Regions from separate parts of the Nocardioides sp. NPDC059952 genome, predicted to be linked through region 2. Evidence: riboswitches for the same ligand, from Rfam matches in the RefSeq annotation. Region 2 holds a riboswitch; the other holds the start of a gene.
What was found. Region 2 has a riboswitch for cyclic di-AMP ahead of ACFV9G_RS28850 (NlpC/P60 family protein). Riboswitches for the same ligand answer to the same signal wherever they lie in the genome.

Region 1: another riboswitch for cyclic di-AMP. It lies ahead of ACFV9G_RS16950 (C40 family peptidase); the one in region 2 lies ahead of ACFV9G_RS28850 (NlpC/P60 family protein).

The regions. Positions count from the first base shown of each region.
Region 1 is NZ_JBHWLY010000035.1:8,350-27,670, reverse strand. It holds gene ACFV9G_RS16980 (RNA polymerase sigma factor) at 1-1,012, opposite strand, end outside; gene ACFV9G_RS16975 (YciI family protein) at 1,009-1,368, opposite strand; gene ACFV9G_RS16970 (Ku protein) at 1,488-2,330, opposite strand; gene ACFV9G_RS16965 (DNA ligase) at 2,439-3,407, shown strand; gene ligD (non-homologous end-joining DNA ligase) at 3,407-4,324, shown strand; gene ACFV9G_RS16955 (response regulator transcription factor) at 4,339-5,019, shown strand; cyclic di-AMP (ydaO/yuaA leader) riboswitch at 5,233-5,405, shown strand; gene ACFV9G_RS16950 (C40 family peptidase) at 5,411-6,238, shown strand; gene prfB (peptide chain release factor 2) at 6,358-7,476, shown strand; gene ACFV9G_RS16940 (alpha/beta fold hydrolase) at 7,481-8,305, shown strand; gene ACFV9G_RS16935 (hypothetical protein) at 8,408-9,025, opposite strand; gene ftsE (cell division ATP-binding protein FtsE) at 9,101-9,790, shown strand; gene ftsX (permease-like cell division protein FtsX) at 9,858-10,766, shown strand; gene ACFV9G_RS16920 (peptidoglycan DD-metalloendopeptidase family protein) at 10,820-12,085, shown strand; gene ACFV9G_RS16915 (peptidoglycan DD-metalloendopeptidase family protein) at 12,178-13,449, shown strand; gene smpB (SsrA-binding protein SmpB) at 13,503-13,982, shown strand; RNA gene ssrA (transfer-messenger RNA) at 14,056-14,427, shown strand; gene ACFV9G_RS16900 (phenylalanine 4-monooxygenase) at 14,711-15,601, shown strand; gene ACFV9G_RS16895 (M15 family metallopeptidase) at 15,767-16,804, shown strand; gene ACFV9G_RS16890 (hypothetical protein) at 16,834-17,664, shown strand; gene ACFV9G_RS16885 (HIT family protein) at 17,661-18,068, shown strand; gene ACFV9G_RS16880 (hypothetical protein) at 18,141-19,022, shown strand; gene ACFV9G_RS16875 (glycerophosphodiester phosphodiesterase) at 19,252-19,321, shown strand, end outside.
Region 2 is NZ_JBHWLY010000116.1:7-10,274, forward strand. It holds gene ACFV9G_RS28820 (Lrp/AsnC ligand binding domain-containing protein) at 103-381, opposite strand; gene ACFV9G_RS28825 (DEDD exonuclease domain-containing protein) at 405-2,123, opposite strand; gene ACFV9G_RS28830 (hypothetical protein) at 2,231-4,108, shown strand; gene ACFV9G_RS28835 (APC family permease) at 4,089-6,014, opposite strand; gene ACFV9G_RS28840 (NYN domain-containing protein) at 6,082-7,347, opposite strand; gene ACFV9G_RS28845 (hypothetical protein) at 7,471-7,653, shown strand; cyclic di-AMP (ydaO/yuaA leader) riboswitch at 7,750-7,928, shown strand; gene ACFV9G_RS28850 (NlpC/P60 family protein) at 7,946-8,932, shown strand; gene ACFV9G_RS28855 (hypothetical protein) at 8,971-10,173, shown strand; gene ACFV9G_RS28860 (M48 family metalloprotease) at 10,170-10,268, shown strand, end outside.

The sequences.
Region 1 (19,321 bases), on a different contig from region 2:
CCTCGATGACGGCGCCCGGGACGCCGCTCGCGAGCATGTCGTAGAGCCGCGCGATCTCGGCCCAGTCCGTCTCCTCGGCCCGCCGGGCACGGCCGTGGCACGCGGCGATCATCGCCTGCACCAGATAGCTCCCGCCGGGGGTGCCGGAGGAGGCGAGCGCCGTCGCCCGGTCGACCGCGGCCAGGCCGCGACGCAGCAGCAGCTGGTCCCAGCGTGTCCGGTCCTGGTCCTCGAGCAGCACCGGGTGACCATCGGCGTCCGCCCGCGCCGCGAGCCGCGACCCCTGGATCTCCAGCAGCCCCTGCAGCGCCTGGGCGTCGGGATCGCCCGGGGCGTGCGCGGCGAGCATGCGGGCCAGCCGCATCCCCTCCAGGCACAGCTCGGGCCGGGTCCACGACGGTCCCGACGTCGCCGCGTAGCCCTCGTTGAAGACCAGGTAGATCGTCTGCATCACATCGCGCAGGCGAGCCGCCCGCTCCACCCCCACCGGCAGCTCGAACGAGGCACCGACCTCGGCCAGGGTGCGTTTCGCCCGCGAGATCCGCTGGCCGACGGCCGACTCCTTGGCGAAGTAGGCCCGGGCGATCTCGGCGGTCGTCAGCCCGCCCACGAGCCGCAGCGTCAGCACGGTGCGGGAGTCGGGAGCCAGCGCAGGATGGCAGGAGAGGAACATCAGCCGCAGCACATCGTCCTCGATGTGGTCGACCGCGGCAGCCAGGTCAGGCATCTCACCCTCCTCCAGTTCGTGGCCCAGCAGGGCGACCTTGCGGCGCAGCACCTCGTCCCGGCGGAACCCGTCGATCGCGCGCCGTTTCGCGATCGACATCAACCACGCGCCGGGGTTGCGAGGGATGCCCTCGTGCGGCCACTGCTCCAGCGCCGCGACAAGGGCATCCTGGGCGAGGTCCTCGGCCAGGTCGAGGTCGTGCGTCATCCGCGCCAGACCGGCGAGGAGACGTACGGACTCGTTGCGCCAGACCGCGACGATCGCGTCTTCGGTGGGAGAGCTCATTCAGCAGGGGTCGGCGGACCGAACAGCGGCCGCATCTCCACCGTCACGTCCTGCCCCGGCCACAGCTCCTCGTGGAGCTGGATCATCCGGCGGCCGAGCTCGATGGCCTCGTCCGGCGAGCGGACCTCGAAGAGCGAGAACCCACCGGCTACCTCCTTGGCCTCCGCGAAGGGCCCGTCCACGTGGGTCACCTCTCCGGCGCTCAGCCGGATCTCCACCGCGGGACCGAGCCCGTCGGCGTCGAGCAGGATGCCGTCGGCGTACTGCTGCTTGATCTCGGCCTCCACCGCCTCGATCAGCGCGGCCGGCGGCGGCCCGGCCTGCGGGTCCATCTTCACGAACATCATGTAGCGCATCTGCTTCTCCTTGCGGGTCGGCGACGCGTCCGTTGCGCGTCGTCGCCTACGCGTCGAGGAGAGCCTGCCGCTTTCGACACGCCCGCACCAGAGATTTCGGTACGTGTCGCCCCGGCCGCCTAGGACGCCTTCGACTTCTTCTTCTTCTTGTCCTCGGCCTCGTCCGGGACCTCCTCGCCGCGGGACTTCTTCGCTGCCGCGACCGAGCGCTGCAGGGCGGCGAGCAGGTCGACGACCTCGCCGGAGGTCTTGGTGGAGGTGGGGGTCCGCTCGACCTCGCCGCCCTCGATCTTGGCCTTCACCATCTCCTCGACGGCGCTGGCGTAGTCGTCGGAGAACTCCTCGGGATGGAAGTCACCCGCGAGCGTCTCGACGAGCATGTTGGCCATCTTGATCTCGGAGTCCTTGATCTCGCCGGCCTCGACCTTGAAGTCGGGCACCCGGATCTCGTCGGGCCACATCATCGTCTGTAGCACGATCACGTCACCGTTGTCGGTCGGCCGCACCCGCAGCGCGGCGATCGTGGTGCGCTGGCGCAGCGCGACCGTCACCAGCGCGACCCGGTCGGCGTCGAGCAGGGCCTGGCGCAGCAGCGCGTACGGCTTGACCCCGGTGTTCTCCGGCTCCAGGTAGTAGCTCTTCTCGAAGAGCATCGGGTCGATCTGGTCGCTCGGCACGAACTTCTCCACCGCGATCTCGCGCGAGGATGTCGTCGGCAGGTTGGCGAAGTCGTCGTCGGTGAGCACGACCATCTCACCGTCCTCGGTCTCATAGCCCTTCGCGATCTCGGAGTAGGGCACCTCCTCGCCGTCGATCGAACAGATCCGCTGATAGCGGATCCGGCCGCCGTCGGACTGGTGCACCTGACGGAAGGAGACGTCGTGGGACTCCGTCGCCGAATAGAGCTTCACAGGCACGCTGACCAGCCCGAACGACACCGCGCCCTTCCAGATCGCACGCATGGTGACTCCCTCCACAAAGGCAACAACGTGCCCAGTATCCGTCGGATAGATCGTTCCGGGAACCCATTTGAGCACGTCAAACGCCACATCCTCGGCCAAGATGGACGCATGCGTCCCATGCTCGCCACACCCGGCGCCCACGTTCCGCCGGGGGAGGAGTGGGTCCATGAGGTCAAGTGGGACGGCATCCGCCTCCTCGGCGACAGCCCGGAAGGACGTACGCAGACCCGGCTGACCACCCGCAACGACAACGACGCCACCCGTGCCTGGCCCGAGATCGCCATCGGCCCGGCGCGCGACGTGCTCGTCGACGGCGAGGTGATCGCGCTCAACGACGCCGGGCTGCCCGACTTCCGGGTGCTCATGGATCGGATGCACAACCGCGACGCGGGCCGCGCCGCGCGGTTCGCGGAGCGGATCCCGGCGACGTACATGGTCTTCGACCTTCTCCGTCTCGACGGGCGGCTGCTCATCGAGGAGCCCTGGGCCGAGCGCCGCAAGATCCTCGAGGCGGTCCACGCCGACGGCGACCTCGGCTCCTGGCAGGTGCCGGCGACCTACGACGACGGCCGGATGCTCCACGAGGTGACCCGCGACCAGGGGCTGGAGGGGATCGTGTCGAAGCGGCGTATCAGCCGCTACCGACCCGGTGAGCGGAGCAAGGACTGGGTGAAGCTGGCCCACCGCTACCGGGCCTCGCTCGTGGTCGGCGGCTGGCGGCCCGAGGTGGGCACCGAGGGCGGCACGGAACGTATCGGCGCTCTGCTCGTCGGGCAGCCGACGTCCGACGGGCTGGTCTACCGCGGGCGGGTCGGCAGCGGCATCGGCGGCAAGCGCGCCCAGCGGCTCGGCGACCTGCTCCGCGAGACCGGCCGGAACCCCTTCGCCGGACCCGACGTCGACCCCGACGGGGGAGTGCCGCCGGTCGACGCCCGCGGCACCCACTGGGTCGAGCCCTTCCTCGTCGTCGAAGTGGAGACCCACGGCACCGCCTTCGCGGCGGCGAGCTACAAGGGCCGGCTGCGGCAGCCGAGCTTCATCGGCATCCGCGAGGACATCGAGCCGGAGGATCTGTGATGGTCGAACGCGAAGAGGTACGCGTCGAGGTCGACGGCCGGGTGCTGACCCTGACCAGCCTCAGCAAGGTGCTCTATCCGCGCACGGGCATGACGAAGGGCGAGGTGCTCAACTACTACGCCCAGGTCGCGCCCGCGCTGCTGTCGCAGCTCCAGGACCGCGCCGTGACGAGGATCCGCTGGCCGCACGGCATCGGCGACATGTCGTTCTTCGAGAAGAACGCACCGGCCGGCACGCCCAGCTGGGTACGCACCGTCACCGTTCCGACAACGGGATCCCGAACCGCGGACCACAAGGAGGGAACACTCACCTTTCCGATCCTCGACAGCCTCGCCGCCCTCACCTGGGCCGCGAACCTCTCCGCGCTGGAGCTGCACGTCCATCAGTGGACGGTCGGCGCCGACGGCACCCCGGCCGGGGCGAACCGGATCGTGATCGACCTCGACCCCGGCGAGCCCGCCGGCCTGCAGGAGTGCTGCGAGGTGGCGCTGCTGGTGCGCGAGGCGCTGGGCGCCCGTGACCTCGCCGCGACGCCGGTGCTCAGCGGGAGCAAGGGCGTGCACCTGTACGCCGCCCTGCCGGAGCCGGTCGAGCCAGAGGTCGCCACGGCGCTGGCCAAGGAGATCGCCGAGGACCTCCAGAAGGCCCACCCGAGCAAGGTGACCGCGACGATGACCAAGAGTCGCAGGTCAGGCAAGGTTTTCCTGGACTGGTCGCAGAACTCGGGATCGAAGACGACGATCTGCCCCTACTCGCTGCGTGGCAAGGAGATCCCGACGGTCGCGGCCCCGGTCACCTGGGACGAGGTCACGGAAGGGGCCGAGGATCCGCTCGGTATCGACCAGCTCGGACCTAACAATGTGATCACGCGCTTATCTGAAAGGGGGGATCTCTTCACAAGCCCTACGGGGCTGTAACTATTGTTCTCTTCATGTCGAACTCCGTGCTTGTCGTAGAAGACCAAGAGGACATCGCTGCTCCCCTGGTGCGCACGCTCCAGCGTGAGGGCTATGACGTCACCTGGGTCGATTCCGGCAAGAAGGCCCTGGAGCTGCTGGCGCCTCCCTACGACGCCGAGCTGGTGCTGCTCGACCTGGGCCTCCCGGACATGGACGGGCTCGAGGTCTGCAAGGCCGCGCGCGACAACGGCTACGAGGGCGGGATCATGATCCTGACCGCCCGTGACGCCGAGATCGACCTGGTCGTCGGGCTCGACGCCGGTGCCGACGACTACCTGGCCAAGCCGTTCGCGCTGGCCGTCCTCCAGGCGCGGGTCCGCGCCCTCCTGCGCCGCTCGGGTCCGGTCGAGCCCGGCGCCGACGACGACGCCCTGCGCATCGACGTGGCTGCCCACCGGGTCTACGCCGGTGAGCGCGAGGTGACCCTGACCGGCAAGGAGTTCGCCCTCCTGGCCGTCTTGGCCGCCTCCCGCGACAAGGTCGTCTCCCGTGACCGGCTGATGGCCGAGGTCTGGGACGAGAACTGGTACGGCTCGACCAAGACGCTCGACGTCACGGTCGGACGCCTGCGCCAGAAGCTCGAGGCGGCCGGTGTGCAGGAGAAGGTCGTCGCGGTCCGCGGCGTCGGTTTCCGGCTCGAAGCAGCGGAGTAAACGCAAGTTCGACACGGTGTCATATGCGTGTTCGGCGCGTGAGATGTTTCACAAACCAGGGCAAAGTCACGCGTGAACACGCCGGATGTGCTCCAGATTCGACCGTTCGGGCTTGGATCCGGCTTGGTTGGCATGTCACCTTGGTTGGGCTGTGCACAACGCACGACCGGCCCCGGTACACGCCGAATCCTGTCCCTCCGGACGCCGGCCCCGACTACTGAACCCCCTTTACCCTCACACTCAGCAGTACGTATGGGACAGGAGCGGGGGACCCAAGTTCCACGCGACTAACTCGGACGGTCGCTTGGGGTGAAGCCATCGCAGGATGGCCGGGCAACCTTCTAGCCCGAACCCGACAGCTCACCTCGCAGGCGTGGGAAGGAACTCACGCATGTCCAAGTCCGTATCTCATCCTGCCCATCGAGGCGCGCCCCGGCCGTTCCGGTCGCCGAACGTCTCGATCGCCCGGACGATCGCAGGATCTCCCTTCGACAAGCTCAGGACGACGCTCAGGGCCCACGGCAAGTTCGTCGGCCGCGTCACCCTCGCCAGCGGCATCGCCGCCGGTGCCCTGGTGGCGGTGCCCGCCGCCAACGCCGCCCCGGTCTCCCACGAGACCTCCACCGTCGAGCCGGCCAAGGTGGTGGAGGCTCCGACCCTGGAGGCCTCGGCCACCCCCACGGCGATGCTCACCGACATCAAGCAGCTCGAGAGGGCTGTCGAGGTGCAGGAGCGCAAGGCCGAGGCCGCCCGCAAGGCGGCCGAGGCGAAGCGCAAGGCAGCGATCGCCGCCAAGAAGGCCGCCGAGGCGAAGAAGAAGGCCGAGGCGGAGGCGAAGGCCTTCGCCGCGAGCCAGGAGGGCAAGATCGAGCGGGCGATCAGCGTCGCCTCGGAGCAGATCGGCGACCCGTACGTCTGGGGTGCCACCGGTCCGAGCTCGTTCGACTGCTCCGGCCTGACCCAGTACGCCTTCAGCGCCGCCGGCATCGAGCTTCCCCGGGTCTCGCGGGACCAGGCGGCTGCGCTGCCGACGGTCCCGAACGACCAGATCAAGCGCGGCGACCTGATGTTCTGGGGCAGCCCCGTCTACCACGTGGGTATCTTCCTGCGCTGGGAGAACGGACAGGCGATCATGCTGCACGCCCCCAAGCCGGGCGCGAGCGTTCGCGAGGAGGCTGCCTGGGACGGCTGGTTCGCCGGCTCGACCCACCAGGCCTGACCGCTTTTTGCGACATCCCCCTGGCGCTCGCCCTCCGGTTCCCCATGCCGGAGGGCGAGCGCATATCTGGGGGGCCGTCGAATCGGGTGCAGCACCACGCGTCAAGTAACCTGTAAGACGTGGCAGGCCCCGAATTCGACACCGAGATCAAGCAGCTCCAGGCAACGATGCAGACCATCGGCCAGGTGCTGGACCTGGATGCGATGCGCAAGGAGATCGCCGACCTCGGCGAGCAGGTCGCTGCGCCCGACCTCTGGGACGATCAGGACAACGCCACCCGCGTCACCGGCCGTCTCTCCCTGCTGCAGGGCGAGCTCAACAAGTTCACCGAGCTCCACACCCGGATCGAGGACCTCGGCCTGATGGTCGAGATGGCCCAGGAGGAGGGCGACGCCGACACGCTCGCCGAGTCCGAGGCCGAGCTGGGCCGGGTGAAGAAGGCCGTCGAGAGCCTGGAGATCCGCACCCTGCTCGCGGGGGAGTACGACGCCCGGGAGGCCCTGGTCACGATCCGCTCCGGCGCCGGTGGCGTCGACGCCGCCGACTTCGCCGAGATGCTGATGCGGATGTACGTCCGCTGGGCCGAGCGCAACAAATACCCGGTGGAGGTCTTCGACACCTCCTACGCCGAGGAGGCCGGGATCAAGTCCGCCACCTTCGCGATCCACGCTCCCTACGCCTATGGCACCCTCTCCGTGGAGGCTGGCACCCACCGCCTGGTGCGGATCAGCCCGTTCGACAACCAGGGTCGCCGCCAGACCTCGTTCGCCGCGGTCGAGGTCGTGCCCGTGCTGGAGCAGACCGACGAGATCGAGCTCGACGAGAACGACATCAAGGTCGACGTCTACCGCTCCTCGGGCCCTGGTGGCCAGTCGGTCAACACCACCGACTCGGCGGTCCGGCTGACCCACATCCCCACCGGCACCGTGGTCTCCTGCCAGAACGAGAAGTCGCAGCTGCAGAACAAGGCCGCCGCGATGATCGTCCTCAAGGCCAAGCTGCTCGCGCTGAAGAAGGCCGAGGAGGAGGCGCACCTCAAGGAGCTCAAGGGCGACGTCGCCGCCTCCTGGGGCGACCAGATGCGCAACTACGTCCTCAACCCCTACCAGATCGTCAAGGACCTGCGTACGACCTACGAGGTCGGCAACCCGCAGGCGGTCTTCGATGGTGACATCGACGGGTTCCTCGAGGCCGGCATCCGGTGGCGCCGTGGCGCCGAGAAGGCCGAGCAGAACTGACCTCATGGTTGCGCTGACGCGCACCAGGCTTCCACTCCCGGGCCGCGGGGCGACGTACGTCTATGACGCCTACGGCCCCGAGGACGGGGTGCCGATGGTGCTGTTGCACGAGCTCGGTGGCAGCGCGACGCGGTGGCAGGGTGTGGTGCCGCCGTTCGCGGCCGACCACCGGGTGCATGCCTTCGACATGCGTGGGCACGGGGACTCGGACTGGGCCTCGGAGTACTCCCACCGGCTCATCGCCGACGACGTCATCGTGGCGATGGAGGCGCTCGGGATCTCGGGTGCCGTGGTCGTCGGGCACTCGACCGGCGGCAACGTCGCCCTCCTGGTCGCGATGCACCGACCCGACCTGGTCTCGCGGCTGATCATCGAGGACGTGGTGCCACCCGCGCCGCGCGAGCGCAGGTCGCCCGGCCGCGCGGCCAGGCCGATGCGCCACGACTGGGAGTGCATCGCGTCGCTGCTGGTCGAGGCGACCATGTACGACGCGTGGATGTGGGAGCAGCTCGAGCTGCTGCCCATGCCGACCCTGATCGTGGCCGGTGGCGGCAACAGCCACATCCCGCAGTCGGACCTGGAGAAGGTCGCCCAGCGGATTCCGGAGGCCGACCTCGTCCACTTCGACGTCGGTCACTTCGTGCATCGCAACCAGCCCGCCGAGTTCGCCGAGACCGTCCTGGCCTGGCTCGCGTCCCGCGTCGTCGCTGCGCCGGATGCGACGCGTCCCGCGTCGCGGGTGGGATCCCCATCCCTAAGGACCCCACCCGCTCTCGCCGGCCGGCTCTGCTCTGACTCAGTGCCCGCGGCGTCGCGCGCCGCCCGGTGAGGTGCCTACCCGACCCGAGCGACTAAGTCGATTAAAGCACTAGACTTTGCGTCGGTGCAAACGACGCGCCGGAATCGGAGCCCCGGTCGAGGACGGCAGAGGTCAGGCGGCGGCCGCGGTGAGGGTCACCAGGCAGAACCGCGAGGCGCGCTTCTGGACCGTCGCGGGCGCCTCGCCGGCCTTGCCGGTGAGCTCGCAGGAGAGCCAGGCGTCGCCGAAGAGGCCGCGGTAGACCACCTTCGTCTGCTTCTTCGCGTCGGTGCAGGTGAGGGTGACCGACGGTTTCCCGTACGCAGGGGTCGACGCGGCCTTGCAGCCCTTGGGCACGTTCTTGGTCATCTGCGTGGCCCAGTCCAGGGTGACCGGCGGGGCGAAGACCCAGGCCCGGGCCGAGGTGGCCGAGCCCTCCGGCCCGGTCCAGATGCAGCCGTACTCCTGGGAGACGTCGTTGACCTCGCCAGAGATGGCGGTCTGGTCGCCGTCGCCGTAGGCCTTCTTCTCGGTGGCGGCGCCGCCGAGGGCCGCGGTCGCATCCTCGGTCGGGACGCGGTCGCAGAACGCGCCGCGGCGTACCTGCATCATGGTGGTGTCGGCGGTGCTGAGGTCGCCCTTCACCTCGGGAACCTCGGGCTCGTCGTCTTTCAGGGTGAGCACGCCGACCCCGACCGCGATCGCGGTCAGGACTACGGCACCGATCAGGATCCGGACTGCAGAGCGCACTTCGTCAGAGTACAGGGGCAGGTATCTCAGAGCCGAAGTGTTGAGCCCAGCCACCGTTGCACTACCCTCGGTGCGGTGATCCGCTTCGAGAAGGTCAGCAAGGCCTACCCAGGGCAGGCGCGCCCCGCCCTCAACAGCCTTTCGATCGACATCCAGAAGGGGGAGTTCGTCTTCCTCGTGGGCCAATCGGGCTCGGGGAAGTCGACGGCGCTCAAGCTGATGCTGCGTGAGCAGCGCCCGACCACCGGCCGGGTCTATGTCGCCGGCAAGGAGATCAACCGGCTCGCCGGCTGGAAGGTGCCGCGGCTGCGGCGCCAGGTCGGCACGATCTTCCAGGACTTCCGCCTCCTCGCCAACAAGAACGTGGCCGAGAACGTCGCCTTCGCGATGCAGGTGACCGGTCACTCCAACCGCGAGATCCGGGAGCGCGTCCCGGAGACGCTCGAGCTGGTCGGTCTCGACGGCAAGGGCGACCGGATGCCCGACGAGCTCTCCGGCGGGGAGCAGCAGCGGGTGGCCGTCGCCCGCGCGTTCATCAACCGGCCGATGATCCTGATCGCCGACGAGCCGACCGGTAACCTCGACCCCGGCAACACCGTCGGCATCATGCGTCTGCTCGACCGGATCAACCGGTCCGGCACCACCATCGTGATGGCGACCCACGACGTCCAGATGGTCGACCAGATGCGCAAGCGCGTCATCGAGCTCGAGCACGGGCACCTCGTACGCGACCAGGTCCAGGGCGGCTACGGGGCCCAGTTCTAGCCTTCGGCGCTCAGCCGGACCCCTCGCCCGACCAGGTTCACGACCAGAAAAGGTTTCTCGACCCGCCATGCAGCTGCGCTATGTATTCACCGAGCTCCGCCAGGGGCTACGCCGCAACCTGTCGATGCACGTCGCGGTGGCCCTGACGCTGCTCGTCTCGCTCACCCTCGCCGGCGTCGGCCTGCTGCTGCGTGAGCAGGCCCAGCTGACCGAGGAGGTCTGGGGCGACGAGCTGCAGATCACCTTCTACATGTGCAACGGCGCCAACGACCGCAACCCGCAGTGCGCCGGGGCCGTCGACGACAGCCAGAAGCAGGTCATCACCGACGCCCTCAAGGACAACAGGTACGTCGACAAGATCGAGGAGGAGAGCCAGGAGCAGGCCTACGGGCGGCTGCAGGCTCTCGACGTCGAAGGCGTCAGCGGTCCCGACCCGGTGGTGAAGTCCAGCGACATGTGGGAGTCCTACTGGGTCACGATGACCGACCCGCACCACTCCGCCGAGATCATCGAGGCTGTCGCCGGCCTGGACGGCATCGACCACGTCGGCGACGTCCACGAGGTCACCGGGCCCATCCTCGCTGCTGTCGACGGGCTGCAGAGCGCGGCGCTGGTCGGCGCGATCGTGCTGGTGATCGCGGCGCTGCTGCTGGTCGCCAACACCATCCGGCTGGCAGCCTTCGCCCGCCGTCGCGAGATCGGGATCATGCGACTGGTGGGTGCCTCGACCCTCTACATCGCGCTGCCGTTCCTCCTGGAGTCGCTCGTGGTGGCCCTGGTCGGGATCGGGCTGTCCGGGATCGCGCTGGCCGCGGTGATGTACTTCGGCGTCGAGCAGCGGCTCTCCTCGACCGCGGTGACCCAGTGGGTCGGCTGGGAGGAGTTCTTCAGCTCCTTCGCGATCGTCGCCCTCCTCGGCATCCTGCTCACGCTCGTCCCGACACTCTTGCTCACGAGGAAATACATCAAGGTCTGATCCGGATCGCCTACGGTCTGTCGGTAATACTTCCCACAGACCGAGGTTGATCCGTGCGCGTCTTCCCCCGTGCCGGTCGGCTGGCTGCTGCGCTCAGCTGCGCAGTGGTGGCTACCGTCCTGCTCTCGCCCTCCTTGCCGTCCGCTGCGGATGAGAAGGACCGGCTCGAGCAGGAGCAGCGGGAGGTCCAGCGGGATCAGAAGGCTGCCGCCGAGGACCTGGAGCACTCCAGCAAGGGGCTGCGTGAGGCTTCGGCGACGTACGACGCGGCGCGGAAGAAGCTCGACCGGGCCCAGACCCGTCTCGATGAGCTCAACGCCAGGCTCGTCGAGGTGCAGGCGGCCCACACCAAGCTCGAGGCCGAGCTCGCCGAGCAGAGGCTGCTGCTCGCCGAGGCGAAGCGGGAGCTCGCCGAGGGCCAGGCCGAGGTGAAGGCGCAGCGCGAGGAGATGCGCGACGCGATCCTGACCCGGTTCACCGGGGGAGACCCGCGGCTCGCCCAGGCGGCGGCGCTGCTCTCCGGAGGATCCCTCGAGGACCTGATGCGCCAGCAGACGTACGTCGACGCGGCCTCCGCGGGCCAGGACGCCACCCTCCAGCGGATGGAGGCGACCGAGACGATGCTCGTCGTCCGCGAGGGCGAGGTGCAGGAGGCGACCGACGCGATCGCCGCCAAGGAGAAGAAGGCCCGGGAGCTGGTCGCCGAGGTCGACTTGCTCCGGGACCAGGCCGCCGCGGCCCACGCCGAGATGTCCACGCTGGCCGCCCAGGCAGCCACCGCGAAGCGTTCGGCCGAGGCGGCCAGAGCGGCGGACGCCGCCGAGCTGCGCGAGCTCGAGGCCGAGGAGTCGGCGCTGCGTACGAAGATCCGGTCGCTCGCCTCGGCAGGCTCCGGCACCGACCGCAACGTCGGGTCGGTCGGCGGGCTCTTCGGGCCGGCGGTGACCGACACCTATGTCACCTCGCCCTACGGCATCCGCAAGCACCCGATCTACGGCTACGTCTCGCTGCACAACGGCACCGACTTCCACGCGCCCTGCGGCCGGCCGCTGCTCGCCATCGACTCGGGGCAGATCATCTCGACCTCGTACTCCAGCGTGTGGGGCAACCGCCTGCACCTGTATCTCGGCAAGGTCAACGGGCACTCCTACACCGCCGTCTACAACCACATCTCGAGCTACGCGAGGCGCTCGGGATCCGTCGGGCGCGGTGAGACCGTGGCGTACGCCGGGACCACCGGCTGGTCCACGGGCTGCCACCTGCACTTCACGATCCTGCGCGACGGGACCCCGGTCGACCCGATGCCGCTGCTGGGCTGACTCTGGGCGTGGGCTGACTCTGGACGGCTGAACCCGCGGGGGTATCGTCTCCTGCTCGTCCGGTCACCCCCACTGCCACCGGAGGCAATCCGTTGTACCCCGCGCGACTCGGCGCCATCCGCCGCAGCCGTCCCCTGATCGCACTGCTCATCGGCTGCGTGCTCGCCGGGACGCTGATCACCCCGATCGCCCGAGCAGACGACTCGCTCGAGGACCAGCAGGATCAGATCGAGAAGGAGAAGGAGGCGGCCCAGCACGCCGTCGAGCACTCCAGCGACGCCCTGCAAGGAGCCACCACTGCCCTCGCCTCGGCCCAGAAGAAGCTGGCCGGCGCCCGGAATCGCCTGAAGAAGACCGACGTACGCCTGCGGGCGGCCGCCCGCGCGCATCGACGTGCCGAGGCGTCCCTGGAGCGGCAGCGGGCGGTGCTCGAGGCGGCGCGTACGGATCTCCGGACGGCCCGGAAACGGGCGACCGAGTCGCGGGAGGACCTACGCGACACGATCCTGGAGGAGTTCACCGCCGTCGGTGACCCGCGGCTCGAGGAGTTCTCGGCGCTGCTCGAGGGAGCGACGCTGGAGGAACTCATGCGGCGGCGCAACTACACCGACGCGGTGACCTCCTCGAAGGCCAGCACCATGGAGCGGCTCGAGGCCGGGGAGCGGCTGGTCGCCCGCCGTGAGCGCGGCCAGCGCAGGGCCACCGCCGCCGTCGCGGCCACCGAGCAGACCGCGGCCAGGAAGGTCGCCGAGGTCGAGCGGCTCCGGCGCCGCGTGGCCGAGGCCCGCGACGACATCGCCGCGCTCGTGACGCGGACCGCCGCCGCGAAGAAGAAGGCCGCCGAGCTGGCGGAGGAGGACCGCAAGGTCCTCGCCGAGCTCGAGAAGCAGGACGCGGCGCTCGAGAAGAAGATCGCTGCGCTCGCCGAGGGCGCACGGAACCGGACCGTCGACACGCTCGTGGGCATGCTGAAGATGCCGGTCGCCGACTCCTACGTGACCTCGCCCTACGGGATGCGGACCCACCCGACCACGGGTGAGTACAAGCTGCACGACGGCGTCGACCTGCACGCCCCCTGTGGCACGCCGCTGCTGGCCGCCGAGTCGGGCACGGTCATCGCGCAGGAGTGGAACGACGCGTACGGGAACCGCCTGCACCTGTTCCTCGGGAAGATCAACGGGCACTCCTACACGGCCGTCTACAACCACCTCGAGGCGTACCGCAGCGACGTCGACGACACCGTCGCGCGTGGGGACGTCATCGGGCTCGCCGGCACGACCGGCTGGTCCACCGGGTGCCATCTGCACTTCATGATCCTGAAGGACGGCGAGATCGTCGACCCGATGCCCATGTTGGGTCTGTGACTCGGGCGCTAAACGTTTCGCGGTCATGACCGTGCGCCTGAGAGAATGGTGGAATGGCGAAGGAGCAGGGGCGCAAGATGATCGCGCAGAACAAGAAGGCGCGACACGACTACCACATCGAGGACACCTACGAGGCCGGCATGGTCCTGCAGGGCACCGAGGTGAAGTCGCTGCGTGAGGGTCGCGCCTCCCTGGTCGACGGCTTCGTCGACATCGACCGTGGCGAGGCCTGGATCCACGGGATCCACATCCCCGAATACCTCAACGGCACCTGGACCAACCACGCCGCTCGCCGCAAGCGCAAGCTGCTCCTGCACCGCGCCGAGATCGACAAGATCGAGCGCAAGGTCTCCGAGAAGGGCCTCACCGTCGTCCCCCTCGCCCTCTACTTCCTCAACGGTCGCGCCAAGGTCGAGATCGGCGTCGCCAAGGGCAAGAAGTCGTGGGACAAGCGCAACACCATCGCCGAGCGTACGGCCAAGCGGGAGGCCGAGGTCGAGGTCGGTCGCAAGCTCAAGGGCATGACCGGATAACCGAGTGGGGAATGCCCGCCGGGGGCTGTAGTGTTCTCTTACTGCCTGCACCACGGGCATTGAAAACTCAAAAGGGGCTGATCGGTTTCGACTTGGGACGTTGCTCCCAGGGGAAGCGGGTCGAGGAGCCAGCGTCATCTCGTAAACGATCGCTGGAAACCAATAACTGCCAACGCTAAGCGCAGTTCCTTCGCTCTCGCCGCCTGACGCGGTGATCGAAGCGTCTGACCGAGTATCCGTCTTCGGCTCGGACCCAGGCGTCATCTAGAAGACTCCACCTCATGCACATGCCGACGGGGCATGAGGGACATCTAGTCGGCTGAGCCTGTCGGGGACGTGTCTGCGTCGAGCCCCGGGGACGAGAGAACGCCACCCACAGACTGCACCCGGAGAAGACCTGGCACGGCGCTCGAGGACCGGGGTTCGATTCCCCGCAGCTCCACGAACCTTTGGCCGACGTGTGCCCTCCAGATGGAGGGCCACGTCGGTTCGTCATTTATAGGCGACGCTTCGCGTCGCGGCGGGGGATATCCCCCGCACCCCCTTAGTTGTGCGTCGTTGATGCTGCGCGGAGGCGGGGGCTTCGCCACCCGCACCCCTGATGGCGGGGCTGGTGTCTCCGACCCGTTGCTGTCGGCGGAAGACTTCCGGTTGTTCACCTCCCTGGCGGGATGACTTCTGTTGCGTGCGCGATAGGGTTGTGAGGCGTACGTCACATGGAGGTAAGGATGTTCGAGGAAGGACAGCTCTACTCACCCGTCACCGTGGGCGAGGATGGGCAGGTCGAGGTGCATCTGGGGGACAACCACCCCGGGTTCGCAGACCAGGACTACCGGGCACGACGCAGCGAGATCGCTGGCGCGGCGCTCGGTTGGAAGCCGGGGCAGCCAGTGCCCCGGATCGACTACACCGAGACGGAGAACGAGATCTGGCGGACGGTGTGCCGAGAGATCGCACCGCTGCACGCGAAGTACGCCTGCCGCAACTTCATCGCGGCCGTCGAGTCGCTCAACCTGCCGCAGGACCGGGTGCCACAGCTCGACGAGGTCAGCGCCGGACTGAAGCCGCTGACCGGGTTCGAGTACGTCCCGGCCGCGGGGATCGTCCCGCTGGAGGAGTTCTACGGGAGCCTGGCCGACGGGCAGTTCCACTCGACGCAGTATCTGCGTCACCACGCCGTGCCGCTCTACACCCCGGAGCCCGACATCATCCACGAGGTGATCGGCCACGGGAACCTCCTCGCCGACCCGCAGGTCGCCGAGGTCAAGCGTCTCGCCGGCGCCGCCGCGCGTCGCGTCGAGACCAGGGAGGCGCTCCAGGTCGTGGCCGACGTCTTCTGGTTCACGATCGAGTTCGGCGTGCTCCACGAGGACGGTGACATCAAGGCGTACGGGGCCGGGTTGCTCTCCTCCTACGGCGAGATCGAGGAGATGCACGAGGTGGAGGTGCGGCCGATCGACTTCGCTCAGATGGCGACGGTCGACTACGACATCACCCACTACCAGCCGGTGCTCTTCGCTGCGGAGTCGTTCAGCCACATGGTCGACGAGGTCGGCAACTTCTTCGCGACCTGCGACGATGACACCCCCGCGAGGCTCGGGGTAGCAGCCAAGGCCTGACCTGAGAGCCTGTTCGAGATCTCGGCGGCGAGATCTCGAACAGGCCCGGATACACGAATTGGACTGGCGGGGTGTCCTAGGTCATCCCACACTCGGTTCATGGGGATGGGTAGATTCGCCTGGGTCGGGATTGTTCTGGCATGTGTTGTCACGCTCCTGTGGAGCGTGCCTGCGTCGGCGGCGGTCGACGGTGTCCTGCGGCTCTCCGGTCCCGGGACGGTGGTCGACGAGCGGAGCTCGACGATCACGATCACCCTGCGCACGCCTGGTGGCCGGCCGGTCCCTGGCAGCCGGGTCAAGCTCTACACCAAGACGGCGGGCGCCGATGGCTACGCTCTTCACACGGCGGTGACGACCAATGCCGAGGGGCGTGCCAGCGTCAGCGTACGTCCCCGCTACGACACCATCTGGCGGGCCAACTCGAGTGCCGTCGTCGGTGTGAACGCGGCGTGGAGTAACTACTACCGGCTCGACAACGTCCCGCCGGTGGCCCCGGTGCGGCTGCCCAGCGCCGCCCCGAAGCCGAGACGCAACCCACCGGCCCAGCCGCGTGCCACCGGGAGCGGTGCCAACGGCGTCGTCACCAGCATCTCCGACGGGGTGTGGCGCTCGATGGTCGGCGTCTCCTGGCACAGCGGCTGCCCGGTGGGGCGGGCTAGCCTGCGGCTGCTGCGCATCAACTACTGGGACTACTCCGGCTACCGCCGCCGCGGCGAGATCATCGCCCACCGAGACTCGGTGGGCCGCATGAAGAACGCCCTGACCGCGATGTACGCCGGCCGCTACCCGATCCGACGGATGTATCGAGTCGACCGGTTCGGCTATTCCAGGACGCTGCGTGGCGGCAACGACTACGCGTCCATGGACGCCGACAACACCTCGGCCTTCAACTGTCGCAACGTCGTCGGCCGGCCGGGTGTGCGCTCGCCGCATTCCTACGGTCGCTCCCTCGACGTCAACCCCTGGGAGAACCCTTACCGGTCGCGCGACGGCTACGTGCCCAACAGGTGGTGGCCCTCGCGCTCCCACCCGCGGGTGGCCTGGCGCAGCACCAGCCACGGCGTCGTCCGGGCGATGCGCAACAACGGAATGCGGTGGACGTACGGCTCGGGCGACCTGCACCACTTCGACGCTCCGGTCAGCGGCCGGGTCGCTGCCCGGGAGATCATGCCGTGCGGCCCGGATGCCGTGTCGTGCCATTAGCGGCGGCAAACGGGGCTTAACCTCGGGGAATGAATCCCGACGGCTACCGCAACCGCGCGCTGGAGGTGGCGCTCGCCGCCGCCGACGCCGACGCGGTCGGGGCCGCGCTGCGTACGGGGCAGGTTGTCGTTCCCCAGCTCGACGAGGCCCGGATCAGGGTCTTTCCCGGGGATCGCGGCAACCGGCCACCGTACGAGGCGATGCTCTTCTCCTCCCAGGAGGCGCTGGAGACCTTCCTCGCCGAGGACACCCGCCGGCGCGCACAGCTGCGCAACGCCGACGGGCTGCGTGAGTTCCTCACCGCCAACATCGAGGAGATCGCGTACGTCACCTTCGACCCGGCCGGGCCGAACCGGTTCCGTTCGGGCATCAAGGACGTGCTCAAGACCCTCGGCCCCAAGCCGCACGTCGACCTGCGGCTGCCGAAGGCGCAGGAGTGGTATGTCGTGGACATGTCCGACGGGGACGTACGCGACTATCAGCTCGCCGACCTGACCGCCAAGGTGCTCCCGAAGGTGCAGCGGTCCAGGGTCGAGCAGCCGGACTGGGCACGGTGGATGGCTGCCGCCAAGGATGCGGCTGCCGAGCAGAACGCGGCCTTCCTGGCCTACTGGCTGCAGCGGGTCGGGCGGCGCCCGGCCGGGCTGGCGGTCGCGCTGAGCCGGCCGGCTCCCTTCGGCATGGTGCGGCACCCGCTGCAGGCCGAGACCACGACGGTGGGGGAGCGGTGGGTGGCCTCGCCCGACCGGCTCTACGAGTCGCGGCTGATCTACTCGTTCCCGCACCCCGACCTCGCCGATCTGGCCCTGCCGACCGTCGATCTCGTGATCGCGACGCTCTCGTGGGGAGATGAGCGGTGAGCTGCGTCTTCTGCGACGTGGTCAGCGGTGACCTGGCCGCCGAGGTGGTCTTCGAGGACGAGGGTTTTCTGGCCTTCCTCGACCATCGGCCGGTGCAGAAGGGGCACATCCTGATGGTTCCGCGACAGCACCTCGCGACCCTGCTCGATCTCCCTCCTGACCTGCACGAACGCTTCGTCGCGAACGCCCAGCGGCTGGCCGCCGCGGTCGTGGACGGGCTCGGTGCCCAGGGCAGCTTCGTGGCGGTCAACAACGTGGTCAGCCAGTCCGTCCCCCACCTCCACCTGCACGTCGTCCCCCGCACCCGCGGCGACGGCCTCAAGGGCTTCTTCTGGCCCCGCCACAAGTACGGCGACGGCGAACAGAAGGAGTACGCCGACCGGCTGCGCGCAGTGCTTGGCTGACTGGCGTGAGCGGAGAGGGTGTGGAAAGATCCGCGCGCCGCGAAACGTGCTCGACCATCGGAGGAGATTGACGTGCCTAGTCTGACCACCAGTGCGCGTCCGGTGGCTCTCGAGGGCATCGATCCTCGGATCGTCGGGCTGGCTCGACAGGCGGCCAGGCTGCATCCGCGCCCCGGCAGCCCGACTGTGCTCGAGAGCTCGGTCGGCGGGCCGATGCTGTGGCCTGCCGATGAGCCCTGGCCGCTGTGCCCCGGCGAGCATGCGCTCGACCAGGACGGCCCAGATCCGCTTCCGCTCATCGCGGGTGTACAGGTGTATTTGCGAGATGCTCCTTCCCTCCCGCACCCGCCTGGCGCCGACCTGCTTCAGATGATGTGGTGTCCGACGCTGGGGATCGAGGCGGACGACCATACGGCGGACGGGCATCTCCAGGTGTTCTGGCGAGCATCCTCGGACGTCAAGACGGTGCTGGCAGACCCGCCTGCGCCGCCCCACGAACGCATGTGGGCGGAGATCGTTCCAGCGCGGTGCGTCGTCAACCCGGAACAGATCACCGAGTATCCGACGGTCGACTGGTTGCCCACAGAACTCGTCGAGGCCGTCCAGCGCTGCGAGGCTCTTGGCGAGGATCCGACCTACACCTACAACCTGCTCGCGGTGGCCCAAGGCATCAAGGTCGGCGGCTGGGCGGGTTCAGCGTCGTTCTGGGGTCCTGCCGGTCCTGACTATTTCCGATGCAAGTGCGGAGCTGCCCTCGATGCCTTGATCCAGCTCGAGGACGAGTGGGACGGGACCGAGATCTGGCGGCCGATCGAGGACGCGGGCAAGACCTCCTACGACGACCGGCGTCTCAGCCAGTCGGCCGCGGATCTGGACATCGGCCGCGGGTACGCCCTGCAGACCTACTACTGCACTGCCGATTGGACCCATCCGATCGCGCGCTACATGCAATGACTGGCGGGCCAACGCCGAGACCATCCGCTATGACAGAGGGTCCGACCTTGTGAAGTAGTCACAAGGTCGGACCCTCTGCCATAGCGGGCGGCAAGGTCGATGCCGAGCGGCGGGCCCCGAACCGAGTTCACCGAGGCGTACGGCTTCGGCCATCAGCCCGTCGGGGGGAGGTCGGCGGTGACCGATTCACTCGAGATCAGTTGTCGTCCACTGATCTCGGGAGTGCGCAATGTCGCTGTCGTCCGTCGCGTCCAAGACCTTCACCTCGACCCTGGCCGGCATCGCGCTGGCCGCAGGCA
Region 2 (10,268 bases):
CCTCGCTCGCTCCGCTTCGCTCCAAGGCGTGCAGATGCGCCGACTCGGCTACACACGGATGCGCGACTCGGCTACACGAGACGGGCTGCGCCCGTTGCGCCGTCAGTCGAGCCCGATGGAGAAGGCGGCTTCCAGGTCGACCTGGGAGTAGGTGCGGAAGGCGATGTGGGTCTCGGTCTCGAGCACACCGGGGACCTTGTTGACCTTGTCGGCGACGACGTTGGCCACATCCTCGTGGGCACGGACGCGCACCAGGGCGATCAGGTCGATCTGGCCGGTGACGGAGTAGACCTCGCTGACGCCGTCGATGGCGGCCACGGCCTCGGCCACCTCGGGGATCTGGGAGACCTCGGCATTGATGAAGACGATCGCTGTGATCACGCAGGTCACGTTAGCCGATCCGCCTAGAGCTCCGCTGCCCGCCGGCCCGCACCGCCGATCGGGCAGGTCCACTCGCCCTCGATATGGGCGAGGCGTACGCCTGGGGACTCGAGCCAGCGCAGCACCAGCTCGGTCTCCTCGGCGCTCGCGGCCGGGACCGGACCCGGGGCGGCGAGGACCGTCTCGGCGCTGAGCTGCAGATCGGCGACGTAGGCGTGGGCGTTGGCCTCTCGCGGGATCACCCCGGCGCCGGCGAGACGGCCGTGACGGACCACGTGGACCGCCCAGCGGCCATCATCCTCACGCCGGATCGCGGTGAGGTCGGGCAGCCGGGTCAGGCCGCTGAGCCGCTGGGTGCGCGCGGCGCCGCGCAGGTAGGAGGTCAGCCGGTCGCGGTGGACGGCTGCCTCCTCGAACCTCTCCTGCTCGGCCAGGCCGGTGAAGCGCTCGGTGACGGTCTCGACCACCTCGTCGGGCCGGTGGAGCAGGGACTCGCGGACCCGCGAGACCAGGGCCGCGTACGTCTCCGCGGGGACGCTCTGGTCGCACGGGCTCAGGCAGCGGTGGAGCTCGGCGAGGACGCAGGGGGTCTTGCGGGGCAGCAGCGGGAGCCGGTCGGCGCACTGCCGGATCGGGAAGGTGTCGTGCAGCGCCTGGAGGGCCTTCTCGGCGACCTTCTTGGAGCCGAACGGGCCGAGATAGTCGGCGTCGTCGAGGAGCACCTGCTTGACCAGCGACAGCCGGGGCCACGGCTCCTGGGTGAGCTTGACGAAGTGCATCTTCTCCGGGCGTCGCGAACGGCGGTTGTAGGGCGGCTTGTGCTCGGCGATGAGCCGCAGCTCGCGCACCCCCGCCTCCAGCGCCGTCGCGCACTCGATGCCCTGCACGGTCGCGGCCAGCCCGACCATCTCGCCCATCCGGGAGCGGGTCTCGGAGGCGGTGAAGTAGGTGCGTACGCGAGTGCGGAGGTCCTTGGAGGTGCCGATGTAGAGCGGTCTGCCCTTGTCGTCCTTGAACAGGTAGACGCCGGGGGCGTGGGGCAGGTCCTCGGCCAGATGGCGCTTCTTGCGCTGGGCGGTGGTGACCTTGGCGGAGAAGACCGAGAGGTCCTCGAGGGTCTGCACGCCGATGTTGCCGAGCCGCTCCATCATCCCGTGGAGGACGTCGACGGTCGCGCGGGCGTCGGAGAGGGCGCGGTGGTTGGGGGTCGTGGGGGAGCCGAAGACCCGGGCCAGCGAGCCGAGCTTGTGGTTGGGCGCCTCGTCGCGGGTGACCACCCGGCGGGCGATCTTCACCGTGTCGAGCACCTCGAAACGCGGCCAGGGCCGCTCCTGCTGGGCGGCGAAGTGCTTGAGGAAGCCCACGTCGAAGGGGGCGTTGTGGGCGACCAGCACGCAGCCCTCGGCGAACTCGAGGAACGCCGGGAGCACCGACTCGATGGTGGGGGAGGAGGCGACCATGGAGTTGGTGATCCCGGTCAGCACGGCGATCGAGGGCGGGATGCCGGTGTGGGGGTTGACGAGCGTCTGGAACTCGCCCAGCACCTCGCCGCCACGCACCTTCACCGCGCCGATCTCGGTGATCATGCCGCCGTTGTCCGGGCTGTTGCCGGTGGTCTCCAGGTCGACCACGCAGAAGGTCAGGTCGCGTAGCGGCCTGCCGAGCTCGTCGAAGCCCCGCTGGGCCTCCCAGCCGCCGGTGGCTTGCTCACGCTGGCGCCGGGCGACGGCACGGGCACGCATCTCCTTCCGCGCCTCACGCACCGCCGAACTACTACTCATGCGAACACACTAGCGAGTGCCACCGACAGTGCTTCGCCACTAGGGTGTGGCGCACCTGACATTGGGAGGTGTGGGTCATCGCTGCGAGAAACGGCGGCAACGACGGGTCCTCGGGAGGGAACGAGGACCGTCCCTGGGCGCGCTGGTTCGCCCGCTCGGGCTCGTTGCAGGTCGAGCCGGCCGAGGCCGGCGAGCAGGCGAGGATGCTGCTGAGCGAGGACGGGCACGCGGCGGCGCTGCGGTTCAACGAGCGTGTGCTCGACACCCTGACGGGCGATCTGGCGGGCCTGGTCGAGTACGTCACCGTGCTGGACGGTGCCAAGGCAGACGAGGTCCTCAACACCCAGAAGCTGATCGACAACGCCTTCGCCCGGGTCTCCGGCCAGGGTGTCGACCGGTTCGTCGCCTGGCTCGCGGAGCTGCGTACGCAGGGCCATCCTGCGATCGCGGTCCAGGCGCTGCATGCCTATGGCAGGCTCGCGGACGGCGACCTGGCCGCCGTGGCGACCTCGCTGGAGTCCGCCGCGGACCGGGTGATCCTGATCGCGGCCGCCGCGCTGCACCGCCCGCCCGAGGACGCGGCCCGGCTCGCGATCGAGACCGAGCACGACGCCTCGATCGCCTACGCGGTCATCCACGACGTGCTCCGGCAGCGGACCGTCCCCGACATCGCCCGTTTCCTGCGCGCGCTGCACCTGCTCGGGGCGCCGGACCTGGTCAACGACACCGTGAAGCAGTTCGCGGCCCCGTCGAGCGGTCGCTCGAACCTCGACAAGGCCCTGCTCTACGTCGCGCTGGACGCCAGCCCGAGACTGCGTGAGATCGCGCTGGACCTGCTCTGGCGCACCCTCGGCGCGGTCGGTGACCTCGGCCGGGCGCCCGGTCCTGCGCAACAGCAGGATCTCGTCGCGGCGTTCTGGGAGCTGTGCCCGGGCGGCCGCGTGCTCGAGGACTGGTTCAAGCTGCGCCTCGACGGCAGCGAGAACGCCGAGGAGGCGCGCGAGCACGTCGTGCTGCTGCTGCGCGGCAGCCGGGGGCCCGGCCGCGACAGCCTTCTGACGGCCCTGGCCGGCGACGCGACGCCGACGAACCTCAAACGCATCTGCGAGACCCTCATGGAGGAGGGCGACGAGGCCCAAGCGGCGATGCTCGTCCGCGCGCTCGCTCACAGCGGCCACATCGAGCGGCTCGGCGACTTCCTCGACCGGTGGTCGTGGGCGCAGCCGTCCGCCGACACCACGCGGAGCCTGCTCCACTGGGTGCTCACCCCGGAGGGCGCGGACCGCGAGCCGATGGCGTCCGCCGTCGTGGAGGGCATCGCCGCCTACCTCGCCGACGGCCACGGCAGGACGCTGGGCGAGGACCTTCGGCGGCAGGCCGCGACCCTGGTCCGGCTCCGTCCCGCCGAGGAGATCGTGGGTCTGCTCGGGCACGTACCCGCCCGGGTCGGCAGGCGTGGCCGGTCGGCCGTCGCCGCCGACGTCGGCTGGAGGCTGGCCGAGGATCTGCTCGTCTACCCGGCGCCGACCGAGGAGACGTACGTCGCCTGGTATGCCGAGTGCCTCGCCGCCCTCGAGTCGGCCGGGTTCACCGACGCGGTGCGCACCTCGTGGCATCACCTCGCGGACGAGGCGATCAACCGCCGTGGCGCCGGTCCGACGATCGCCGAGACCGCCCACCAGCTTCTGCGCAAGGAGCTCGCCGAGGCGGCCGACCGGCTGCTGATCCGCTATCTCGACCAGGCGCAGAGCGTCACGCCCACCGACATCGTCGGCATCACCACGCGGCTGCGCCTGCACCGCTACCCGGAGGCGAGCCGCGCCGGGGTGCTGCGTCGTTCGGTGGGGCGGTGGCAGGACCGGGCCCGGGTCGACGCCGTCGTCGAGACCCTCATCGCCGCCGGCCAGGAAGAAGAGGCCGAATGGGTCAGGGCCGGGTCGACGTGAGGGTCTCCCGCAGGTAGCGGCGGCCGGCGCCGACGAGGAGGACGAACGCGCCCGAGGCGACGATCATCACCAGGGCGCGCAGGCTCCACACGCTCCAGACGGAGTCGTCGTCGATCCGGTGGCGGACCGCGCTCAGGAGCGTCAGCGCGACCAGATACAGCGCGAGCACGAGGAACGGACGGTTCGCCGGGTCGCGGGAGAAGAGTCGCGCGCCGTGGTTCTTCGCGTCGTACCAGCCCAGGCCGGGGACCCGGAGATGATGGAGCCAGGGGAGGACGAGGAGGACGAGCGACCCCCAGGCGATCACCGCCACGCCCTTCCACACCCGGTCCCACGCCGACTCGTTGACGACCAGCGCGATGACGACGAAGGCCGCGTACGCCGCGAACGGGAGCAGTTGCTGGAGACCCGTCCCGAGCAGTTCCGAGCGGACCGCCAGGACGACGCAGGTGACCGCGTAGAGGATCAGGATCGGGATCGTGTTGAGCACGGCCAGGGTCTGCCAGTCGCCGCCCACCGCCACCAGGACCACCAGTGCGAGCACCAGGTTCACGAGCAGGATCAGCCAGAAGGAATCGCTGGTGCGGCCCGGGAGCCGGGAGGCCCGCGGCTCGTGGAGGCCGCTGGGGACGTACCTCTCCGCGCTGAGCGCGTAGACCTCGCGGCTCAGCGCGTAGGTGAACACGATGCCCGACCCGATCGGGGCGATGATCGCGGCGAGGCGGACCAGCACGACCAGCCAGTCCAGCGGCGCCCCGGCCAGGGTCGCGGTGTCGGTCAGGCGTGCGTACGAGGTGCCGTGCTCGGCCCCGGAGCCGGCCATGTGCTCGGCGTAGACCAGCTGGAGGGCGGAGTAGAGCAGGAACGAGCCGACGACCGTGCCGTACACCGCCCAGCGCACCCGCCTGGCCACCTCGCGACGGCCGCCCCGGACCTCGCCGGTCACGTCCAGGGGTGCCTGGAAGCCGATGTAGGCGTAGATCACGCCGCTGGTGATCAGCGCGCTGAGCACACCGGTCGACGTCGGCCCGGCCGCCGGACCCGGGCCGGTGAGGGGAGCGGGGACGGCGAGCGCCAGGCACACCACGAAGATCACCGGGATGGCGATCTTGAGCAGGGTCAGGGCGGCGTTCGTACGGAGGACGAACCGCCGGGGCAGCAGGACGAAGGCGATGATCGCGGCGGTCACCAGCACCGCCAGCGTGGAGCCGACCCGGGTGAGTCCGCCCTCGCCGGCCAGCGCGGGGACGACCTCGGCCAGCCCGTTGACCGCTGCCGCCGCCTGGGCGGCCGGGTTGATGGCGTAGGAGATCCACAGCGACGCCGCGAGGATGATCACCACCAACGGCCCGAAGGCGTCGTGCGGGTGGAACAGGAGCCCGCCCGTACGCTGCGAGATGAGGCCGAACTCGACCATCACCACCGCGATGGTGAGCATGAGTACGCCGCCGGCGGCCCAGCCGAGGAGCGCGGCCTCGCCCAGGCTCTCGTGGAGGGTGGGCACCGCCAGGAGCCAGCCGGACCCGATGACACCGCCCGCGGCCAGGCCGACGACCTCGAACAGGCTCAGCTTGTCGCTGGTGTTGCCGTTGTCGGGCTTCTCGGGGACCTGGGGCTGTTCTGGCTTCTCAGGCGCCTCGGGCTTCTCCGGGCTCTCGGGGGCGGTCCGGCGCGGCCGGGGATCAGGGGGAGCCTGCGACCGACCGAGCGCGACGAACGCGATCGCGGTCAGCAGCCCGCCGGTGGCCGCGATCCAGAGGTCGGGCTTGCGCATCAGGTCGCCGAACCCCACGGACCCGAGGCCGTCGAGCCGGACGGTGCCGTAGAGGGACATCACGAATCCCACGGCGCACAGGACCATCCTGGCGATCGTGTTGAGGGCGTGCCGCACGCGCTGGTCTCCCACTCCCGATGATTCGAATGTCCGCAGAACCTATCGAATCAGGTGGGTTCGGCGCAGGAACCCTGTGTGATCAGGCCAGCAGCGGCGAGAGCGAGGAGAGCGGCACGGTGCGGGCGCCGGCGCGGCGTACGTCCTTGACGACCTCGGCGTCGTCGGTGGCGACCAGGATGACGCGGCCGGCGGGCTCGGCGTCGACGAGGTCGCGGATGACGTCGTCGGCGATGACGCCCTCGGGGGAGAAGAGGACCTTGACGCCGCGTGGAGGCACGGCGGTGGGACGAACGGATGCGGAGTGGGCGTCGAAGACGACGGTCGTCTCGGCGCCGGTGCGGGCGGCGATCGGCGCGATCGCCCGCAGCAGCCGCAGCCGCTGGGCATCGAGCGCCGAGTCGGGCCACAGCGCCTTGGAGACGTTGTAGCCGTCGACGATCAGCCGGACCCGCGGCATCGCCAGGAACTGCTCCAGGTGGGCGCTGCTGGTGACCCCGGCACCGGCGGCGGCGTCCGCGGAGGCCAGCTCGGCCTCCACCCGCTCGCCCGGGGTGCCGGTGACCGGCGGCAGCGCCAGCTCGCGACGCAGGCCTCCGGCCGCGTCGAGCAGCGTGTCGAGCAGGAACCGGGCGCGCAACGAGGCGTCCTCCCGGTCCGTCTTGGACGAGCGTCGCTCGGCGGCCGCCTCGCGCTCGAGCTTGTCGATCTGGCTGCGGAGCTGCCGCAGCTGGCGGTCACGTGCGGCGAGCTCGTCCTCGGCGCGGGCGAGCGCAGTGCGGGCCTCGCTGAGGGCCTCGTCCAGCCCGGTGCCGGCCTCGCGGGCCGCGGTCCGGGCCTCGCCGAGCTTGCGCCGCAGGGCGGTGTTGTCGGCCTTGAGGTCGTCGAGGCGGGCCTTGCGGTCTGCACGCACCTCGCGGAGCTCGTCCTCGGCCGCGGCGAGCTTGCCGCGCAGGCGGGCCACCTCGGCGTCGACCACCGGCACCGCGGCGGCCTCCAGCCGGTCCAGGGCCTCCTTGAGCGAGACCTCCCAGCCGTCGGGGCGGATGAGCCACACGACCGCGGCCGCCTCGGCCGGGTCCTCGGGAAGGACGACGTCGTCGGAGGAATCCTCGAGGACGTACGCCGGGCGCAGCTGGCTCCCGACCTTCTCCCGGACCTCGTCGTCCCCCTCGAGCACCGAGGCGATCATCGCGCCGCCGGCCTTGGCGCGCCGGGCGGGCGCGAAGTCGGCGATCCGCTTGAGCGCGGGCGGTAGGCGCACCACGTCGGGAAGCACCCCGGCCGTGAGCGCGACGATGCGCCCCCGGACCGTGTCGGGGAGCGTCGCGTACGTGGAGACCTCCATGTTCCAAGTGTAGGGACCCGGGCCGCGATCGCCGCCTCGAATACCGTGCTGCGATGGTGGTGACACGCCGGACGCAACCGGACGAAAGCAAAAATGTCGGTGCTCGGTGAGACCGTCACTCACATGACGACGAGAATCGACTGTGACACCTGCCTCGTGCGTGGACTGGCGTGCCACGACTGCGTGGTCACCGTGCTGCTGGGGCCGCCTCCGGAGCTGACCATCGAGGACGACGAGCGCCGGGCGCTCGACGTGCTGGCCGAGGGTGGTCTGGTCCCGCCGCTGCGCATGGTGGAAGGGATGTAGCCGAACTTTTGGGCGTGGGTGGTTGGCAGGTGGGGGATGGCGTCGGCTAGTGTGCGCAGGAACTTGGCGCTCGTGGAAGTGGGTCAACCGGCCCACGCGGGTGTCGCGCTTAGTCCAGGCCCGCTTCGGGGCGGGCCAGGAGCCGGGGAACCACACCGATCATCTGGGGTGTATCCGCCGCAAGAGCGATCCGGGAGACCGGATCGAGGAGCGGTGGTAGGGCAGGTCGTGCCTGAACCCGTCAGCTCACCCGGTAGGCGTCTACGACTACACACAAGGAGACCGTCCGCTCGTGACACGCGACCGGAAGCGACTCATTGCCGGAGCAGCCGGCATCGCCGCCATCGGTGTCGCCGGGATCATTCCCGCAGCGACCCCCGCCCAGGCAGACCCTGACATCGACGACGTTCGCAAGAAGGTCGACAAGCTCTACACCCAGGCCGAGGCGGCCAACGAGGACTACAGCAACGCCAAGCTGCGGCTTCAGGACCTCAAGGATCAGCTCGAGGACCTCAGCTCCGACGAGAAGCGTCAGAGCAAGGAGCTCGACAAGATCCGCGCCGAGCTCCGTGACTCCGTGCTGCGGCAGTTCGAGGGCTCAGACGTCTCTGCCGTCGGCCAGGTGATCACCTCCGAGGACCCGCAGGAGTTCCTCGCCGGTCTGTCCACCGTCTCGTCCTACAACGCGCTGCAGGCCGACCTGCTGGCTCGGTACAACACCGAGGCGGAGGCCCTCCATGTGCGCCGCGAGGCCACCGAGGACGCCAAGTCCCAGATGGCCAAGGTCAAGACGACCATGCAGCAGAAGAAGAGCGAGATCGACAAGAAGTTCGAGGCGGCCCAGGCCGAGCTCGACGAGCTGGAGGCCGACGAGCTCGAAGAGTTCCAGTCGGCCGACACCAGCATCCCGGGCAACCTGCCCTCGCCGTCGGGCCGTGCCAAGATCGCCGTCGACTACGCGCTCGCCCAGGTCGGCGACTCCTACGTCTACGGCGCCACCGGCACCGCGTCGTGGGACTGCTCCGGCCTCACCATGGGTGCTTGGGGCGAGGCCGGTGTCGGGCTCCCGCACTCCTCCTCGGCGCAGTACAGCAGCGGCCCTTCGGTCCCGCGCGACCAGCTTGCCCCTGGCGACCTGGTCTTCTACTACAGCCCGATCAGCCACGTCGGCATGTACATCGGCAACGGCATGATCGTGCACGCGTCCAACCCGAGCACCGGTGTGAAGGTCTCCCCGATGGACGAGATGCCCTACACGGGCGCCGTCCGCCCGGGCTGAGTTTGACCTAGGACCCCGAAGAGGCCGATCGTTCGCAGGTGCGAACGGTCGGCTCTCTTCTTTCCCGTCCGGTCCTGATCGGGACCGGGCTCGTGCTGGTGATGCTGCTCGCCGGGTTCGTCGGCTGGCGGCTGACCGGCGGAGGTGAGTACGTCGCGCCGACTCCGACCGCTGAGCCGGTCGTGCGCGCCGACACGGAAGCTGCCCGGGCCTCGCTGCAGGCGTTGGTCGAGGGCGTAAGCGATCGGGCGGAGCCCGACGGGGAGGACGCCGCCGCGGTGGCGGTGCGCAACGCCCGGGCCATCGGCATCGGGGACGTCACCGCGCGATACGTCGCGGAGTCGGGCAACGTGGACCCGGACGGCTCATGGACGGCCGACGTCGAGATGTCGTGGCGCACCCCCGGCGACCCGACGCTGACCGAGGAACTGAAGGTCGGCTTCGGCCCCGAGGGCGCGATCACCGGGTTCTCGGCGGCCCAAGGCACCCGGCTGCCGTTGTGGCTCAGCGGCCCGGTCGAGGTGCGCCGCACCGGTTCCACCCTCGTGGTCGCCCAGGCCCCCGCCGAGGTCGCCGACCGCTACGCCGAGCTGGCCACCGCCGCGGTCGCCGGGGTCCGCAAGGTGGTCGCCTGGAAGGACCCGCGCCTGGTCCTCGAGGTGCCCGCGAACGGCCTCGACTCGGCGCTCGGCGCGCAGCCGGGGACCTACACCGCCGTCGCGGCGGTGACCGCGACCGTCGACGGGTCCACGAAGGCCGGGACGCCGCTGCACGTGTGGGTCAACCAGGGCGTCATCGGCGATCTCGACGCGCCAGGCGCCCAGATCGTCATCACCCACGAGGCCACCCACGCGGCCACCGACGCCGCGACCAACACCAGCCGGCCGATGTGGCTGGTCGAGGGCTTCGCCGACTACGTCGCGCTCCGCGACACCAAGCTGCCGTTGTCCAAGACCGCCGGCCAGGTCCTCGCCCAGGTCCGCGAGAACGGCGCCCCCGACCACCTGCCGGGCAAGGCCGAGTTCAACACCCGCTCGGAGCACTTCGGTGCCGAGTACGAAGCCGCCTGGCTCGCCTGCGAGGTGCTCGCCGAGGCCGGCGGTGAGCAGGCTCTGGTCGATCTCTACGAGGAGACCGGGCGCGGCATCGGTCTGGAGAAGGCGCTGCAGGCCGGCTTCGGGTTCGGGGAGGACGAGCTGACCGCCCGCTGGCGGACCCATCTGTCACACTCGGCTCGATGACGGGGGCAGAAGTGAGCGCAACGCGACGTACGTCCTGGGTGGTTCTCGTCCTCGGGGCGGTGGCATTCGTGGTGCTCGCCTGGGCGTTGATCCCG